4 regions of the Streptomyces sp. NPDC051740 genome follow, and region 1 is predicted to be linked to each of the others. Evidence: riboswitches for the same ligand, from Rfam matches in the RefSeq annotation. Region 1 holds a riboswitch; each other region holds the start of a gene.
The links. Region 1 has a riboswitch for cyclic di-AMP ahead of ACIA6T_RS12060 (M23 family metallopeptidase). Riboswitches for the same ligand answer to the same signal wherever they lie in the genome.
Positions count from the first base shown of each region.

Region 2: linked by a shared signal. The riboswitch ahead of ACIA6T_RS00620 (transglycosylase SLT domain-containing protein) and the one ahead of ACIA6T_RS12060 (M23 family metallopeptidase) in region 1 are both predicted to bind cyclic di-AMP.
Region 3: linked by a shared signal. The riboswitch ahead of ACIA6T_RS19775 (C40 family peptidase) and the one ahead of ACIA6T_RS12060 (M23 family metallopeptidase) in region 1 are both predicted to bind cyclic di-AMP.
Region 4: linked by a shared signal. The riboswitch ahead of ACIA6T_RS27990 (transglycosylase family protein) and the one ahead of ACIA6T_RS12060 (M23 family metallopeptidase) in region 1 are both predicted to bind cyclic di-AMP.

Region 1 covers NZ_JBITCL010000005.1:447,282-451,622, forward strand. The annotation lists gene ACIA6T_RS12030 (RNA-guided endonuclease InsQ/TnpB family protein) at 1-538, shown strand, start outside; gene ACIA6T_RS12035 (hypothetical protein) at 566-814, opposite strand; gene ACIA6T_RS12040 (zinc ribbon domain-containing protein) at 741-1,106, shown strand; partial or broken gene ACIA6T_RS12045 (LuxR C-terminal-related transcriptional regulator) at 1,028-1,270, shown strand; gene ACIA6T_RS12050 (dihydrofolate reductase family protein) at 1,315-2,448, shown strand; tRNA gene ACIA6T_RS12055 (tRNA-Met) at 2,512-2,585, shown strand; cyclic di-AMP (ydaO/yuaA leader) riboswitch at 2,915-3,072, shown strand; gene ACIA6T_RS12060 (M23 family metallopeptidase) at 3,085-4,104, shown strand; gene ACIA6T_RS12065 (PrsW family intramembrane metalloprotease) at 4,196-4,341, opposite strand, start outside.
Region 2 covers NZ_JBITCL010000001.1:131,046-135,386, reverse strand. The annotation lists gene ACIA6T_RS00635 (ABC transporter ATP-binding protein) at 1-181, opposite strand, end outside; gene ACIA6T_RS00630 (outer membrane lipoprotein carrier protein LolA) at 222-1,454, opposite strand; gene ACIA6T_RS00625 (polyprenyl synthetase family protein) at 1,696-2,706, opposite strand; cyclic di-AMP (ydaO/yuaA leader) riboswitch at 3,281-3,448, shown strand; gene ACIA6T_RS00620 (transglycosylase SLT domain-containing protein) at 3,454-3,948, shown strand; gene ACIA6T_RS00615 (HAD family hydrolase) at 3,912-4,341, opposite strand, start outside.
Region 3 covers NZ_JBITCL010000011.1:53,912-58,252, forward strand. The annotation lists gene ACIA6T_RS19755 (8-amino-7-oxononanoate synthase) at 17-1,144, shown strand; gene ACIA6T_RS19760 (DUF397 domain-containing protein) at 1,198-1,422, opposite strand; gene ACIA6T_RS19765 (helix-turn-helix domain-containing protein) at 1,432-2,292, opposite strand; gene ACIA6T_RS19770 (ATP-binding protein) at 2,505-2,966, shown strand; gene ACIA6T_RS19775 (C40 family peptidase) at 3,006-3,479, opposite strand; cyclic di-AMP (ydaO/yuaA leader) riboswitch at 3,483-3,685, opposite strand; gene ACIA6T_RS19780 (hypothetical protein) at 4,006-4,314, opposite strand; gene ACIA6T_RS19785 (ATP-dependent Clp protease proteolytic subunit) at 4,322-4,341, opposite strand, start outside.
Region 4 covers NZ_JBITCL010000020.1:93,393-97,733, forward strand. The annotation lists gene ACIA6T_RS27980 (cytochrome P450) at 1-1,010, shown strand, start outside; gene ACIA6T_RS27985 (transglycosylase family protein) at 1,214-2,233, shown strand; cyclic di-AMP (ydaO/yuaA leader) riboswitch at 2,439-2,607, shown strand; gene ACIA6T_RS27990 (transglycosylase family protein) at 2,611-3,333, shown strand; gene eno (phosphopyruvate hydratase) at 3,566-4,341, shown strand, end outside.

The sequences.
Region 1 (4,341 bases):
TGAGCCGACCTGGCGCAGGAAGCATGTGCATGAGGGCTTCCGGGTGATCGGCACCGACCGGGTTCCGGTGTGTCATCCGGACGGTTCGCCGAAGCTGAACGCCAAGGGCGGGCAGGTGATGGGCCGGTCGGTGGTGGTGCGGAGGCTGAACCGGCGGTGGGCGCGGGTGAAGGTGCCCGGCTGTGGCTGGGTCCGCTTCCGCCTCACCCGCGCGGAGCTGCCGGTGGCGAAGACGTTCCGGGGCACCTTCCGCAACGGCCGGTGGCACATCGCCTTCGCCGTTATCCCCGGCCCCATCGACGCGCCCGGCACGGGGGAGGTCGTCGGGATCAACCGGGGTGTGAAGGTCACCGCTGCCCTGTCCGACGGCCGGAAGCTGAACTGCCCCCAGCTCACGGTCAGGGAACGGGCGCAGGTCCGCAAGCACCAGCGCCGTGCGGCCCGCGCCCCCCAAGGGCGGCGACCGCAAGCGGGCCGAGTACGCGAAGGTGGCCGGGCTGAAGGCGCGGGAGGTGGACCGGCGCAAGGACTGGTGTGAGAAGACCAGCACCATGCTCGCCCGCACCTATCGCCTGATCCGGTTCGAGAAACTGAACATCACGACCATGACCCGCTCGGCGAAGGGAACCGTCGAGCAGCCCGGTACGCGGGTGCGGCAGAAGGCGGGGCTGAACCGGGGCATCCTGGCCCAGGGCTGGGGTCTGCTGCGCCGCCGTACCGGTGAGAAGGCCCCCGGGCGGGTGGAGGACGTCCCCGCCCCGTACACGTCGTTGCGGTGCAGTGCCTGCGGCTGGATCGAGAAGGACTCGCGCAAGAGCCAAGCCGAGTTCGTCTGCGTGTCCTGCGGGTTCACCTGCAACGCGGATGAGAACGCTGCAGTGGACGTCGCGGCAGGACAGGGCGGGATCCCCCGCCCCCGGCGTGCAGCCGGTGCCGGAGGGGTGACAGCGGCCACCAGCCGCTCGAGCACCCGTGAACCCCAACCCGTCCGGGTTGGAATCCCCCTTTATCAAGAGGGGGAGGATGTCAAAACTACCTTGATCTGGTGCGGGAGGGCCGTCCCCTGCCGGTCAAGGCGATCACCGACCGCGAGGAGGAGATCCTGAAACTGGTCGCCGAGGGCCACACCTCGCAGCAGATCGCCGGTCTCCTCGTCATCAGCCCCAAGACCGTGGAGCGGCACCCCGCCAACCTGCTGGCCAAACTCGGCCTGAGGGACCGCCTGGAACTCACCCGGTACGCCATCCGCGTGGGGCTGATCGAGCCCTGACCGGCAGACTGGACCCCCACACCTGCCCCACCCGGAGTACGCCGATGCCGCACCCGTACGTCCTGCTGTCCGCCGCCGTCTCCCTCGACGGCTACCTGGACGACACCGGCCCCGAGCGGCTGCTGCTGTCCGGCCCGGCCGACTTCGACCGGGTCGACGAGGTACGGGCGTCCGTGGACGCCATCCTGGTCGGCGCCGGCACGATCCGCGCCGACAACCCCCGGCTGCTGGTCAACTCGCCCGAGCGGCGCGCCGCCCGCCTCGCCGACGGCCGGGCCGAGTACCCGCTCAAGGTCACCGTCAGCGGCTCCGGCGAGCTGGACCCGGCGGCCCGGTTCTGGCACACCGGCGGCGAGAAGGTCCTCTACACGACCGACGAGGGCGCCGAGCGCGCCCACGCCCTCGGTCTCGCCGCCGACGTCGTCCCGCTCGGCGCCGAGCTCGACTGGCGGCGGCTGCTGGAGCACCTGCACGCCGAGCGCGGGGTGCGGCGGCTCATGGTCGAGGGCGGCGGCACGGTCCACACGCAGCTCCTCACCGAGGGGCTGGCCGACGAGCTCCAGTTGGTCCTCGCCCCGCTGTTCGTCGGCGACCCCGAGGCCCCGCGCCTCTTCGGTCCCGGCTCCTACCAGGGCGGCCGGCTGCGGATGGTCGAGACCCGCCAGGTCGGCGACGTCGTCCTGACGCGCTACGAGCCCACCGCCCCCGGCACCGGCCCGCTGCCCTCCGCCGCCGACCACCACTGGCTGGCCCTCGCCTGTGAGCTGGCCGCCGAGTGCCCGCCCTCGGAGACGGCGTTCAGCGTGGGCGCGGTCGTGGTGGCCGCCGACGGTACGGAGCTGGCGCGCGGTCACTCCCGGGAGGGCGCCGACCCGGTGGTGCACGCGGAGGAGGCCGCGCTCGCCAAGACCGACCCCACGGACCCCCGGCTCGTCACCGCCACCGTGTACTCCAGCCTGGAGCCCTGCGCCCGCCGCGCGTCCCGCCCTGCGCCCTGTGCCCGGCTGGTCCTGGACGCGGGAGTGCGGAGGGTGGTCACGGCCTGGCGCGAGCCGGACACGTTCGTGGCGGACGCCGACGGCAGCGGCGTGCTGGCGGCCGGGGGCGCCACCGTCGTCGTCCTGCCGGAGCACGCGGACCGTGCCAAGGCACCCAACGGCCATCTGCTCGGCCGCTGAGACCGGGCCGCCGGTAACGGGTGTGCGCCGTGTCCCGCGGATGGCGTACACTGGTTTCAACGACGCGGGGTGGAGCAGCTCGGTAGCTCGCTGGGCTCATAACCCAGAGGTCGCAGGTTCAAATCCTGTCCCCGCTACTGAAGGCCGAGGGCCGGAATCCAAAGGATTCCGGCCCTCGGTGTTTTCCGTTTCCCGCCCGTCGCGGCCCGCTCCCGCCCGCTCCCCGTTCTCACTCGTTGTGAGCAACCCACCCCGCAGCGCATAACAACTGACGCACGGTCAGAAACCGCCCGTCACCCAAGACGGCCTGAGGTGCGGTCAACTCGCCCGTTTTTGGCCGCTCATGGCGCTTAAGTCCCCCCGGGGATCGTTAACGATCAAGAGGAACGGCTTGGAATACGACCCTCGCGTCTATTAACGTTCGATAACGCAGCGCGGTCGTCCCAGCCGTCACAGAAGGCGGCTCCGTGCGCACGCGCCGAATCCCGCAAGGGAACCGGGGAACCACCACCATGGGGTGAATCGCGTGGATACCGCCGTGGCGACACGGCTCGTATACGCGCGTAGGAGACCTTCCCGCTCCGAACCCGTCAGCTAACCCGGTAGGCGAAGACGGAAGGAAAGGAGCGCGCCCACGTGGCGTCCAACCCGCCTGCCCCCGAAGCCCCGTTCAAGCCGAGCGACACCGTCGCCTACGGCGCCGGCCACACCGACGAGGGCCCCTTCGAGGAGTGGAACCCCACCGCGGAGTCCCTTCGTCCCGTACGCGGCCGGCATCGCGTCTCCAAGCAGCGCGGCGGAGGACTCGCCCGCAGCTCCACCGTCCTGGGCGTCGGCGTCATAGCGGCCGTCGGCGCCGGCGGCATGGCCAGCGCCCAGACCGGCAAGCCGCCGGTCTCGATCTCCATGCCCGACCTCCCCAACGTGGGTTCCCTCATCTCCGACGAGGAAACCCCCGAGGGATCGTCCACCCCCCTCAGCACCCTCGCCATGACCGCCGCCGACACCGAGCAGGGCACCGCCGGCGCCGGTGAGGCGCTGCGCACCCGGATCATGGCCCAGGTCGAGCAGCAGCAGAGCCAGGCCGAGACCAAGGCCGCCGCCGAGGCCGTCGCCGCCGCCGAGAAGCAGGCCGCCGAGGCCGCGGCCAAGGCGGAGAAGGAGGCCGAGGCCAAGGCCGAGGCCGCCAAGAAGAAGGCGGAGGAGGAGGCCGCGAAGAAGGCCGAGGCCGAGCGCCTCGCCGAGCTGGCCAAGCAGTACGCGCTGCCGACCTCCTCGTACACCCTCTCCTCGACCTTCGGCCAGGCCGGCGCCTACTGGTCCTCCGGCTACCACACCGGCCTCGACTTCGCCGCCCCCACGGGCACGCTGATCAAGGCGGTCCACACCGGCACGATCACCTCCGCCGGCTGGGACGGCTCCTACGGCTACAAGACCGTGCTCACTCTCGACGACGGCACCGAGATCTGGTACGCTCACCAGTCCTCCATCAGCGTCAGCGTCGGCCAGAAGGTCAACACCGGCGATGTGATCGGCCGCGTCGGCTCCACCGGCAACTCCACCGGCGCCCACCTCCACCTGGAGGTCCACTCCGGCGGCTCCGGCTCGGGCATCGACCCGATGGCGTGGCTGCAGAGCAAGGGCCTCACCCCCTGAGCCCCGCCGCTTCCGAACCCCGGCAGTCCCGACGACGACCCCCCGATGTCAGGGCTGCCGGTCAGGTGTTCTCGGGGGCGGTGCGGGGCCGTCAGGACCGGCGGGCGTTCGGGTCGTGCGTGGTGTACGGGTACCCGTACGGCGGCTGTCCGTGCGGTGGATGCCCGTAGCCGCCGTACGCGCCGTACCAGCCGTACCCCGCCCACGGTGCCGTGGCGACCGGAACCCGGGGCGCGG
Region 2 (4,341 bases), on a different contig from region 1:
TGGTGGTCTTGCCGGAGCCGTTGGGGCCGAGGAAGCCGAAGACGCTGCCCGCCGGGACGGTCAGGTGCAGACCGTCGACGGCGAGCTGTCCGCCGCGGTAGCGCTTGGTGAGCGCGCGGGTGGTGATGACTCCCCCACCCGCGTGCACCCCGTCCGGCTCGCCGGCGGACGCCTCGCCCATCGCTCCCTCGTTCCCTGTCGCGTCGTAAGGTCCCGGGGCCTTACTTCCCCGCGTCGGCCGCCTTCACGAGCGCGTCCTTGGTGACGGTGCCCACGTAGACCTTGCCGTCCTCGGTGATCAGGGCGTTCACCAGGCGGGTGCTGAACACCGTGCCGGTGCCGAACCCGCCCTTGACCTGGTCGCCGAGCGAGCCGATGAAGCCGTCGAGGTCACCGCCGGTCCCGCCGGTGGGCAGGTCGGTGGGCAGGCCGCCCTCGCCACCGGTGTCGAAGGTGGCGACGGTGTTCCAGCCCTCGCCGAGCATCTTCAGCCCGTCGAGGCCCTTGGCCAGGTCCTCCTCGGACTTCGGGGCGTTCTCCGGCTTCCCTGAGTGCTCCCGGCCCCGGTCGAGTTCGCCGTCCTCGGTCACCTCGGCGCCCTTGGGCGGGGTGAAGTCGAACGTCGAGGCGGCCGGCTTGTCGAAGCTCACCTTGGTGAAGCCGACGTCCACGACGGCCGCGCCGCCGCTCGACGGGGTGAGCGTGAACTTCAGCGGCACACCGGTCTCGTGGTCGACCGCGATGCTGATCGCGCCGACCGTGGAACCGGACTGCCTGGGCTTGACGACCAGCTTGTACGCGTCCCGGCCGGCCACCTGGGCGGTGCCGTCGACGGTCACGGACGTGGTGTCGTCGACCGCCTTCAGCGCCTCTTCGGCGAAGTCCTCCGGGGTGGCCGGGGGCTGCTGCCCCCGGTCCTCGCCGGAGGCGTCGACGGTGCTGTGGTAGACCTCGTTGGAGCCGCTGTCGTAGCCCCAGACGTCCTTGCCGTTGTGGATCAGGCTGTACTCGGCGGCGTTCTCCAGGAGCGACACCTTCTGCCGGTCCGGGCCGTCGGCCGCGATCCGCAGGGTGTGCGTGCCGGAGGCCAGTTCGGTGAGCCTGGTGGACGGGTCGGCCGAGGAGCCGCCGTCCTCGCCCTGCCCCATGGCGCCGGACGTGAGGCTGTTCTCCAGGCCGCCGAGGTCCGGCAGACCGAGGTCCGTGGTGATCTTCACGGTGCCGGACAGCTGCTCCACGTCCGACTGCGCGATCCTCTCCAGGAGCTGCGCGGCGGTGATCTCCGGCAGGTCGGGGTCGCCTGAGCTGGCGATCGCGGGGACGAGCCCGATGGTCGCGGCCGCCACCCCCATCACCGTGACCGGGACGACGTACCGCGCGGCCCTGCGCCGCCTCGTGCGCGGCTCGTCGGCCTCCCGCGCGGTCGTCATGTCGTCGGATTCGTACGGTGCCATGTGTGCCCTACCTCCGTGGTCGGCGGCGGCTTGTCGTCTCGTGACCTCGCACCGGTCTCACCCCGAGCCGCCATTCTCACCCGAATCGGTGAGAAGTGGTGTTGTCCGTCGTGGTCCATCTGACCAAATCCGGCAGGCGGATTCGTCAGACCCCGGACGCAACTCCACGTACTGCTGGGGTATGACACGGAGGGCGGTTTCCTCCCCCGCCCCGTAGGGGTCGGGGGGAGTCCGGGCCGGCTCAGCCCGCGCGGTGCACCACCGCGTCGCACAGTTGCACGAGTGCCGTCCTCGCCTCGCACTCCCGCAGCGGGGCGAGCGCCGCGCGCGCCTCCTCGGCGTAGCGCACGGTGTCCCGGCGGGCCTGCTCCAGCGCGGGGTGGGCGCGCAGCAGCCGCAGCGCCTCGGCGTGCCGGGCGTCGTCGGTGAGGTCGGAGTCGAGCAGCTCGCACAGGGCGATGTCGTCGGCGAGCCCGAGCCGGGCCGCCCGTTCGCGCAGCCGCAGCACGGGCAGGGTGGCGATGCCCTCGCGCAGGTCGGTACCGGGGGTCTTGCCGGACTCGTGGGAGTCGGAGGCGATGTCCAGGACGTCGTCGGCGAGCTGGAAGGCGACGCCGAGCCGCTCGCCGTACTGGGTCAGCACGTCCACGACCGTCTCGTCGGCGCCGGACATCATCGCGCCGAACCGGCAGGCGACGGCGACCAGCGAGCCGGTCTTGCCGCCGAGCACGTCCAGGTAGTGGTCGACCGGGTCGCGGCCGTCCTGCGGTCCCGCGGTCTCCAGGATCTGCCCGGTGACCAGCCGCTCGAACGCCTCGGCCTGCACCCGCACGGCCTCGGGACCGAGGTCGGCCAGGATGTGCGAGGCCCGCGCGAAGAGGAAGTCGCCGGTGAGGACCGCGACGGAGTTGCCCCAGCGGGCGTTCGCGCTGTCGACGCCGCGCCGCACCTCGGCCTCGTCCATCACGTCGTCGTGGTACAGCGTGGCCAGATGGGTGAGCTCCACGACCACGGCCGAGGGCACGACGCCGGGCGCGTAGGGGTCGCCGAACTGGGCGGCGAGCATCACGAGCAGCGGACGGAACCGCTTGCCGCCGGCCCGCACCAGGTGCTGGGCGGCTCCCGTGATGAAGGGGACCTCACTCTTGGTGGCCTCGAGCAGCCCTTCCTCGACAGCCGTCATTCCGGCCTGGACATCGGCTTCCAGAGCCTGGTCCCGCACGCTCAGCCCGAACGGCCCGACGACGGTCACGAGGGGTCTCCTGTCTGCTGGTGTCCACTGGCGGTTACACGGAATGTCGATAGGTCGCTGCCATCACTCAAGTCAGCGTATCCGGTCATGTTTCGATCACCGCCAGCGCCCGGCGTTACGGGCAGGGCGGTACGGGATCAGGAACGGAGTGCTTTTGATCGGTTGATAACAACGGACATTCTTCGGCTTTCCCGGACGTAGCAATCCACTCCTCGACCCGGCTCCGGACCCGCCTGCCGGGCCCCGCCTCGCCACGCGAACCATCCTGCCCGCCCCGGCGTCCGATTTGCCGCAAATGAAGAGCTAATTCACCTTGGCGAAAAATGCGCTCACAGGTAATCCCCAGTGAAGTGGGTCACGCGCGACCCGGCGCCCCCATCGCCCGTCGCCACTCGCCTTTCGCCTTTCCCCGGCGCCGAGTTGACCCTTGGCAGCAGCAAAGGATCAAGCGTCCCAAAACCCCCATCACAAGATCAAACGGCACCTTCTGTGATGCCCGCGCTTGTTCCCGACATGTGCTCTCGCATACGTTCCGGGCCTGCCGGGTGGACGCCTAATCCTGCCGCCGCCCGCATCACACCCGACGACGAACTCGAGACGGCAGGAGTGGGGGACCCAGGTAAGCCGCCGCACCGGACTTCGCACCGGGACGGCTAGGGGTGAAGCCATGCCCGCAGGGGCACGGCCGGGCACTCTCCCGCCCGAACCCGACAGCTCACCTCGCAGGCGTAGGAGAGGAACCCAGACATGCCTGCTTTCGGTCAGCTCAACCGCTTCGGCAACCGCCGCCTCGCCCGTTCCCTCGCCGTCGCCGGCGCCGGCGTCGCCGTGGTCGCCCTGCCGCTGTTCGGCGCGACCGGCGCCTCCGCGGCCACCACCGAGCCGACGGCGCCGACGACCGCCGCCTCCGTGACGGCGTACCCGGACAACCTCGACGGCTGGATCCGCGAGTCGCTGGACATCATGGCGCAGCAGGGCATCCCGGGCAGCTACGACGCCATCCACCGCAACATCATGCGCGAGTCCTCCGGCAACCCGTACGCCATCAACAACTGGGACTCCAACGCCGCCGCCGGCACCCCGTCGAAGGGCCTGCTGCAGGTCATCGACCCGACCTTCGCGGCCTACCACGTGCCCGGCACCGCCTTCGACCCGTACGACCCGGTCGCGAACATCACGGCGGCCTGCAACTACGCGGCCGACCGCTACGGCTCCATCGACAACGTCTTCGGCGCGTACTGAGCCACCCGCTGACGGGCGAGCGTCATCGCCCCGCCGAACAGTCGCTCGAGGACGACGGCCACGCCGTCGTCCTCGTTCGACGTGGTGACCTCGTCCGCCACCGCCTTCAGTTCGGGATGCGCGTTGGCCATGGCGACGCCGTGGGCCGCCCAGGCGAACATGGGGACGTCGTTCGGCATGTCGCCGAAGGCGATCGTCCGCGCCGGGCTCACCCCCAGGTGCTCGGCGGCCAGCGCCAGCCCGGTCGCCTTGGTCACCCCGCACGGCTGGAGCTCCACGGTGCCCGGCCCCGACATGGTGACCGTGGCCAGTGACCCGACCACCGACCGGGCCGCCGCCGCCAACGCGTCGTCGGACAGGTCCGGATGGCGCAGCAGCACCTTGCTGATCGGC
Region 3 (4,341 bases), on a different contig from region 1:
AAACCCCGGAGGACCCATGGCGTTCGGCTGGATCGACGAGCAGGCGGAACTGCGCCGCCGGGCCGGACTCGTACGCACCCTGCGTCCCCGGGCCGCCGACACGCCGCTGCTCGATCTGGCGAGCAACGACTACCTGGGCCTGGCCCGGCATCCGGAGGTCACCGAGGGTGCCGCGCGGGCCGCGCGGACCTGGGGCGGCGGGTCGACCGGTTCCCGGCTCGTCACCGGCACCACCGGGCTCCACACCGAACTGGAACGCGAACTGGCCGCCTTCTGCGGCTTCGAGGCGGCCCTGGTCTTCTCCTCCGGCTACGCGGCCAACCTCGCCGCCGTCACCGTGCTGGCCCCGCACGGCTCCAGGATCGTCTCCGACGCGGGCAACCACGCCTCGCTGATCGACGGCTGCCGGCTCGCCCGCGGTACCACGCAGGTCGTGGCGCACTCCGATCCCGACGCCGTGCGCAAGGCGCTGGACGGGCACGACGGGCCCGCGGTCGCGGTGTCCGACACGGTGTTCTCGGTGGACGGCGACGCCGCTCCGCTCACCGGGCTCGCCGAGGCGTGCCGGGAGCACGGCGCGGGTCTGGTGCTCGACGACGCGCACGGTCTCGGTGTGCTCGGCGACGGCGGACGCGGGGCCCCGCACACGGCGGGACTGGCGGGCGCCGACGACGTCGTCGTGACGGTGACGCTGTCCAAGTCGCTCGGCAGTCAGGGCGGAGCGGTGCTCGGCCCGGCCCGGGTGATCGAACACCTGGTCAACGCGGCCCGGACGTTCATCTTCGACACGGGACTCGCCCCCGCCGCGGCGGGGGCGGCCCTGGCGGCCCTGCGGCTGCTGCGCCGTGAGCCGGGGCGCGCGGCACGGGCGGGCGAGGTGGCGCGGGAACTGCACTCCCGGCTGACGGCCGCGGGTCTGGAAGCGGTGCGTCCGGACGCCGCGGTCGTCTCCGTGCGCGCCCCTTCCCCGGAGCAGGCCGTGCGATGGGCGGCCGACTGCCGGGCGGCCGGTCTGTCCGTGGGCTGCTTCCGTCCTCCTTCCGTGCCCGACGGTGTCTCACGGCTCAGACTGACCGCCCGCGCGGACCTGTCCGGGGCGGAGATCGAACGCGCTGTACGGGTGATCGGCGAGACGCGGCCATGAGTCGGCGGGACACGGCCGTGCGTCGCCCGACGACGGACCGACCGGCCGGGTCGTCAGCCGACCGCGGTCACGAACTCCGTCCAGCTGACGGGGGAGAAGAGCAGCACGGGCCCGTCCGGGGCCTTGGAGTCGCGCACGGCGAGCAGTCCGGCCAGGGGGCCGGCGGCCGGCCGGGCCGTCTCCACGCAGTTGTTCGCCCCCGTGCTGTAGCTGCTGCGCAGCCACCTCACATCGCGCAGTGCGAGGTCGGAAGGGATGGTCCGAGGCGGTACGGGCATCGTGCCTCCTTACACGCCGGCGGCTGTGCCGGCGATGAAATCCAACGAGTCCTCGGGTGAAAGGGCGTGGATCGAGAGGGCGTCGAAGGCCTCCGAGTACACCCGGAGGTCTTCTTTCCGCTCCAGGTGGAGGCTACTCGTCAAGTGGTCGAGAACCACCACGTCCAGATCAGAAGTGCGCGAAAATGAAAAGATTACGAAAGGACCGGTCATGCCGATGTGCGCGCCGGCGCTGAACGGCAGGACCTGCAACCGCACCTGGGGCAGCCGGGCCGCCTCGACCAGCCGGTTGAGCTGGCGGGTCATCACACCGGGACCGCCGACCTCCCGGCGCAGCACCGCCTCGTCCAGGACCGCGCTGAGCTCCAGCGGCGGCGTCGCCCGCAGCACGTCCTGCCGGGCCAGCCGCACCTCCACCAGCGTGTCCAGCCGCTCCTCCGGCGCGTCCTCCAGGGCCGCCTCCGTCACGGCGCGCGCGTACTCCGGTGTCTGCAGCAGCCCCGGGATCACCGTGGTCTCCAGGGTGCGCATCGCGCTCGCCTGCGACTCCAGGCTGATGAAGTCCCGGTAGGTCGGCGGCAGTACGCCCCGGTAGGCGTGCCACCAGTGGTGCCGTCCGTCGCCGTCACCGGAGCCCGACAGCACCAGCAGCAGCTCCCGCAGCTGCGGGTCGGCCACGCCGTAGACGTCGAGCAGTAACCGCACGTCGGCCGGTTTCACCCCGCTCGTACCCGTCTCGATCCGGCTCACCTTCGACTGGTGCCAGCCCGCGAGGCGGGCCGCCTCACCGCTGGTGAGTCCCGCCGAGGTGCGCAGCGCGCGCAGTTCGGCGCCCAGTTTCCGGCGGCGCACCGCGGGACCGTGCTGCATGGACTTCTCCTTACTCCTTCCGGGTCGCCCGGATACGGTCTCCCGTCGCAGAGTTCACCGTTTTGAGCGACAGATATATGCACATCTTGGTGGATCGCCGTCCTGCGCCGTGCGGGGATGGCAGTCTGGCGACGAAGCACCAGTGCGGGACCGTACTCGAACCATCCGCTCCGTGTCGGACTGCGGTCCCGTGGGAAAGGGGCGACGTCGCCATGGCAGACCATCTGGAAGCATCCGTCACTCTGCCGAGCGATCCCGCCTCGGTCTCGGCCGCCCGTGCCCATGTGGTGGGCGCGCTGGAGGAATGGGGCATGCCGGCGGACGCGGAACTGTGCGACACCGTCCGGCTGATCGTCTCCGAACTCGCCACCAACGCGGTGCAGCACACGTTCGGGCAGTCGCCCACGTTCACCGTGGACGTCGTCCTGGTCCGTGACGAGCGGGTGCACATCGGTGTCACGGACAGCCACCCGCGGTTCCCCAAGCGGCTGCCCGCGGCGGTCCAGCAGGACAACGGCCGCGGGCTGGTCATCATCCGCTGGCTGACCGCGGAGTGTGGCGGCAGGCTCAGAATCCGCCCCACGCGCGAGGGTGGCAAGACCGTTTCGGTCGAACTCCCGTGGGCCGTCCGGGCCGCCGAGGCGGTCACGGCGGCGGGACAGCAGGAGCAGTAACCGGGCGGCGGTGCCCCGGGGCACCGCCGCCCGCCGCGGTCACCTCACCCGGCCGTACGAGACGCTGCGGGTCCAGATCTTCTGCAGGCGCACCACGTCCCCGGTCTTCGGGGCGTGCCAGATCTTGCCCTTACCCGCGTAGATGCCGACGTGGTAGACGTAGCCGCCCGAATGGAAGAACACCAGGTCTCCCGCCCTGCGGTTCCCGGCGGAGATGTGGCGCGTCTTGTTGTACTGCTGGGCGGCGGTGCGCGGCAGCTTCTTGCCCGCCTTCTTGAACGAGTACAGCGTCAGACCCGAGCAGTCGAACCTGTACGGTCCCGTGGCGCCCCACTTGTAGGGCGAGCCCTTCTTGGAGGCGGCGATGTTCAGCGCCTTGGTGGCCAGGCCCGCGGCGGCCGCCTCCGAGGCGGCGCCGGGGACCACGATCGAGCCGCCCACGGCGGCCAGGGTGAGGGCCGAGGCCGTGCCGGCCCGGGCGATGAGAGACGGGACACGATTGAGCGCAGTCATGCGCAACCCTTCGTCAGCCGCCTGTGAAGGATGACCTGTCGGATTCGGGCTGGCGAAGTGGCCCGGCCGCACATGTGCGGCTTCACCCCAAGGACTGCTCGGAACTGACGTCCCGGCGGCCCGTCGTGCCTGGGTCCTCCACTCCTGCCGATCCACTCCTGTCGACCGGTCATCCGGGCGGCGGCAGGACTCGGCGTCCGCCCGGATCGCCCCGCCGCGGCGGCGGGGTCTTGTCGTCAGTCAGGGATCTTGGCTCATGGCGCGATCGAAATCCCAACGGAACGTGGGGTTTGTGTTGTTACTCACCAATCACCCGTTCGGGTGGACGCCTCCGTGTTCGGGTCCTCGCCGAGGGCCGGGGGAGTCGCGGACCAGGGGTGGAGAGCACCGTTCCGTCCGTGCGGTACGCGCGCTGCGCAACTTCGGGCGCCCGAAAACAGCAGGTTCGTCTACGCCGGACGGGGGTACGCCGTTTGGTCCGTTTCAACCCCGGCCGGAGCGTACCGCCGGCCGGGGTCCGCGGGGGTCAACTGCCGGGGGCCGGCGGCAGTGTGACCCTGGCCGTGCGCCGTTCGCCGTCCAGCACGCGCAGGGCCCGGGCCAGCGTGCCGGAGTGCAGTTCGCTCTCGCCGCGCCGGTGCATCAGGGTCAGTGCGTCGCGCAGCGCGACGGCTTTGCCGACCAGCGCCTGAGCCGCGCGCAGTCCGCGGTAGGTGTCACCGCCCAGGGCCGGGTTGACCCGGCCGAGCAGGTCGACGGCCTCGAGGTAACGGTCGATCAACTCGGCCTCCGCGCGGGTCAGCGCGGGCAGCGGCGGCAGCTCCGGTGGCAGCATCCGCGGCTCACCTCGCGCCGGAGGCGG
Region 4 (4,341 bases), on a different contig from region 1:
AGGCGGAGCTGATGACGCATCTGCTGAACATCGACCCGCCGGACCACACCCGGCTGCGCCGGCTGGTCAGCAAGGCGTTCACCCCGCGCCGGGTCGCCGAGTTCGCGCCCCGGGTGCAGGAGCTCACCGACGGGCTCATCGACCGGTTCGCGGACAGCGGCTCCGCCGACCTCATCCACGAGTTCGCCTTCCCCCTCCCCATCCACGCCATCTGCGACCTGCTCGGTGTCCCGCGCGAGGACCAGGACGACTTCCGGGACTGGGCGGGCATGATGATCCGTCACGGCGGAGGACCGCGCGGCGGGGTCGCCCGGTCCGTGAAGAAGATGCGCGGCTACCTCGCCGAGCTGATCCACCGCAAGCGCGAGGCGCTCCCCGCCGAACCCGCCCCCGGCGAGGACCTCATCTCCGGCCTCATCCGCGCCTCCGACCACGGTGAGCACCTCACCGAGAACGAGGCCGCCGCCATGGCGTTCATCCTGCTGTTCGCCGGCTTCGAGACCACCGTCAACCTCATCGGCAACGGCACCTACGCCCTGCTCACCCACCCCGACCAGCGTGAGCGCCTGCAGGGGGCCCTCGCCGCCGGGGAGCGCGGGCTGCTGGAGACCGGTGTCGAGGAGCTCCTGCGGTACGACGGTCCCGTGGAACTCGCCACCTGGCGGTTCGCCACCGAGCCGGTCACCATCGGCGGGCAGCGCATCGCGGCCGGCGACCCCGTCCTCGTCGTACTCGCCGCCGCGGACCGGGACCCGGAGCGGTTCGCCGACCCGGACGTGCTCGACCTCGGCCGGCGCGACAACCAGCATCTGGGATACGGCCACGGCATCCACTACTGCCTGGGCGCCCCGCTGGCCCGCCTGGAGGGCCAGATCGCGCTCGCCACCCTGCTGACGCGCCTGCCGGACCTGCGGCTCGCGGCGGAACCGGCCGAACTCCGCTGGCGGGGCGGGCTCATCATGCGCGGACTGCGTACGCTCCCGGTGGAGTTCACCCCTCCGCGGAAGTGACGGACCGGGCCGCCGTCCGCTGTGCCCCCGAGCGGACCGGCGCAAACATGACACGCGCTCAACTCTGTGATCTTCACGTGATCTGCGCGGCATGAACTTGTGACAAGTGATCGTCTGCGGATACGTTCACCCATCAAGTGCGGTGCATCGGTTCGGTTTCCGTTCGCCGCGCCGGTCATTGCTGTCTTGCGAAAGGTCTCCGCATGCTCTCCGGGAACGGTCGGCACCGCCGCCCCCGCCAGGCTCCGGCTCTCCTCGTCGCGGCCGGGGTGACCGGCTCCGCCATCGCGATCCCGCTCCTCGGGGCCGGCAGCGCCAGCGCGGCCGACGGCGCGACCTGGGACCGGGTCGCCGAGTGCGAGTCCGGCGGCTCGTGGAGCCAGAACACCGGCAACGGCTACTACGGCGGCCTGCAGTTGACCCAGGACGACTGGGAGAGCTACGGCGGACTGGACTACGCGACCAGCCCCGACCAGGCCAGCCGCGGCCAGCAGATAGCCGTGGCCGAGAGAATCCTCGCCGACCAGGGGGTCGGCGCGTGGCGCACCTGCGGACTGACGGCGGGCCTGAACCAGGACTCGACGTCGGCCGACATCGACACGGGCGTGGCGGGGGACTCGACCTCGGACACGTCCGGCTCCTCCAACTCCTCCAACTCCTCCGCATCATCCGATTCTTCGGACTCCGGTGATTCGTCCGCTTCGCCCTCCCCGTCGGCCTCGTCCGACGCGGAAGGGCCGGAGGACGGCGAGGGTGCGGCCGGTGAATCGGCCAAGTCCGACGAGGCGAGCGGCTCGGACACGGATTCGGACACCGGCTCCGGCGACGGATCCGGCACCTCCCCCTCCGCCTCGGCCACCCCCAAGAGTGACGAGTCGGACAAGTCGGGGCAGACCACCGGTTCTTCCGAAGTCACCGACACCGAGGACACCGGCACGGGCCGCCACCGCGGCGTCACCGCCGAGGAGGGTGTGGTGGAGGACCGTACGTCGGAATCGTCCGGCCGGCATGCCTCGCGCGGCACCGACGCCTCGCGCGATGCCGCCGACGGCTCGTACACCGTGCGCACCGGCGACAGCCTCTCGTCCATCGCCGACTCCCTTGAGCTGGGCGGCGGATGGCGGTCGCTCTACGCCGAGAACGAGCAGGTCGTCGGTGCCGACCCGGACCTCATCCTGCCGGGTCAGGAGCTCGAGGTCGGGGTCGGACCGGACGAGAAGTGACGCCCGAAAGGGACTGGACGCGGCGGCAGTTGGCGTCATGATTCGCGACGAATGTCCGGTTTAAAGACTGTGAGAGATAGGTCTCAGAGGCCCTGATCGTCTTTGAAATTCCGCGGATCGCGTGTCTACGGTCGTGACCGCTCGCCACCGCGGGCCCCGGCTGCCGCCACGCCGAATCCTGCCAGTGGCAGCACGGGAACAGTCGTCGCGTCATGCGCCGTAGGCAGGAGCGGGGGACCCAAGGTAAGCGCCCCTTCCGGTGGTTGACACCGGAGAGGGCTTGGGGTGAAGCCGCGTCCCGCAAGGGGCGCGGCCGGGCAACTCAACCGGCCCGAACCCGACAGCTCACCTCGCAGGCGTCGGTGAGGGGATCCACCATGCTGTTTTCCGGCAAGGGCAAGCACCGTCGTCCGTCCAAGGCCACCCGCGCGATCGCCGTCGCCGGTGTCGCCTCCGCCGCCGTCGCCGCCCCGCTGATGGCGTCCGGCAGCGCCTCCGCCGCCACCGCCTCCGAGTGGGACACCGTCGCCCAGTGCGAGTCCGGCGGCAACTGGTCCATCAACACCGGCAACGGTTACTACGGCGGCCTGCAGTTCTCCGCCTCCACCTGGGCCGCGTACGGCGGCACGCAGTACGCCTCCACCGCCGACCGGGCCAGCAAGGCGCAGCAGATCGAGATCGCCGAGAAGGTCCTCGCGGGCCAGGGCAAGGGCGCCTGGCCGGTCTGCGGCACGGGCCTGTCCAACGCCGCCTACACCGGCTCCTCCTCGAACGGCTCCGGCTCCTCGCAGAGCACCGGTTCCACCGGGACCCGTGAGACCGAGCAGAAGGCCTCCCGCTCCACCGAGCGCCCGGCCGCCGAGCAGAAGACCGAGAAGCAGGTCGAGCGGAAGGCCGAGGAGAAGACCGTCACCACCCCGACCGGCAAGAAGGTCGAGAAGGGCGACGGCGAGTACAAGGTCCTCAAGGGCGACACCCTCAGCTCCATCGCCACCGAGCACGACGTCGAGGGCGGCTGGGCCGAGCTGTTCGAGCTGAACGACGACATCGTCGACGACGCCGACCTCATCTACCCGGGCCAGCAGCTGCACCTCAAGTAAGCGGCTGCCCCCTGCTCCCCGCCCCGGCGCGTCTTCCCCCGTACGCGCCGGGGCGGGGTTTTTGCGGCCGGGTTTCCGGAAACGGCTTTGTTCCATTCGGAAACAATTTACTCTCGGTTCTGTCCACGGGACGGGCGGCCGGATGGCCGATCGCCCGGAGCCGGTTAGGCTCGGACTCGCAAGACCCTCCGGGGTCCTGCCCACCCGCGTCACATCCAAGAAGGAGATGCTCGTGCCGTCCATCGACGTCGTCGTAGCCCGGGAAATCCTGGACTCCCGAGGCAACCCCACGGTCGAGGTCGAGGTCGGCCTCGACGACGGCAGCACGGGTCGTGCCGCCGTCCCGTCCGGCGCCTCCACCGGCGCCTTCGAGGCCATCGAACTCCGTGACGGCGATGCCAACCGTTACCTGGGCAAGGGTGTCGAGAAGGCCGTCCTGGCCGTCATCGAGCAGATCGGCCCGGAACTCGTCGGCTACGACGCCACCGAGCAGCGCCTGATCGACCAGGCGATGTTCGACCTGGACGCCACCGACAACAAGGGCTCCCTCGGCGCCAACGCCATCCTCGGCGTCTCGCTCGCCGTCGCCCACGCCGCCTCCGAGGCCTCCGACCTCCCGCTCTTCCGCTACCTGGGCGGCCCCAACGCGCACCTGCTGCCGGTGCCGATGATGAACATCCTGAACGGCGGCTCGCACGCCGACTCCAACGTGGACATCCAGGAGTTCATGATCGCCCCGATCGGCGCGGAGTCCTTCTCCGAGGCCCTGCGCTGGGGCACCGAGGTCTACCACACCCTGAAGAAGGTCCTGAAGAGCAAGGGCCTGGCCACCGGCCTCGGCGACGAGGGCGGCTTCGCCCCGAACCTCGGCTCCAACCGCGAGGCCCTCGACCTCATCCTCGAGGCGATCAAGGAGGCCGGCTACACCCCCGGCGAGCAGATCGCCCTCGCGCTCGACGTCGCCGCGTCCGAGTTCTACAAGGACGGCTCCTACACCTTCGAGGGCAA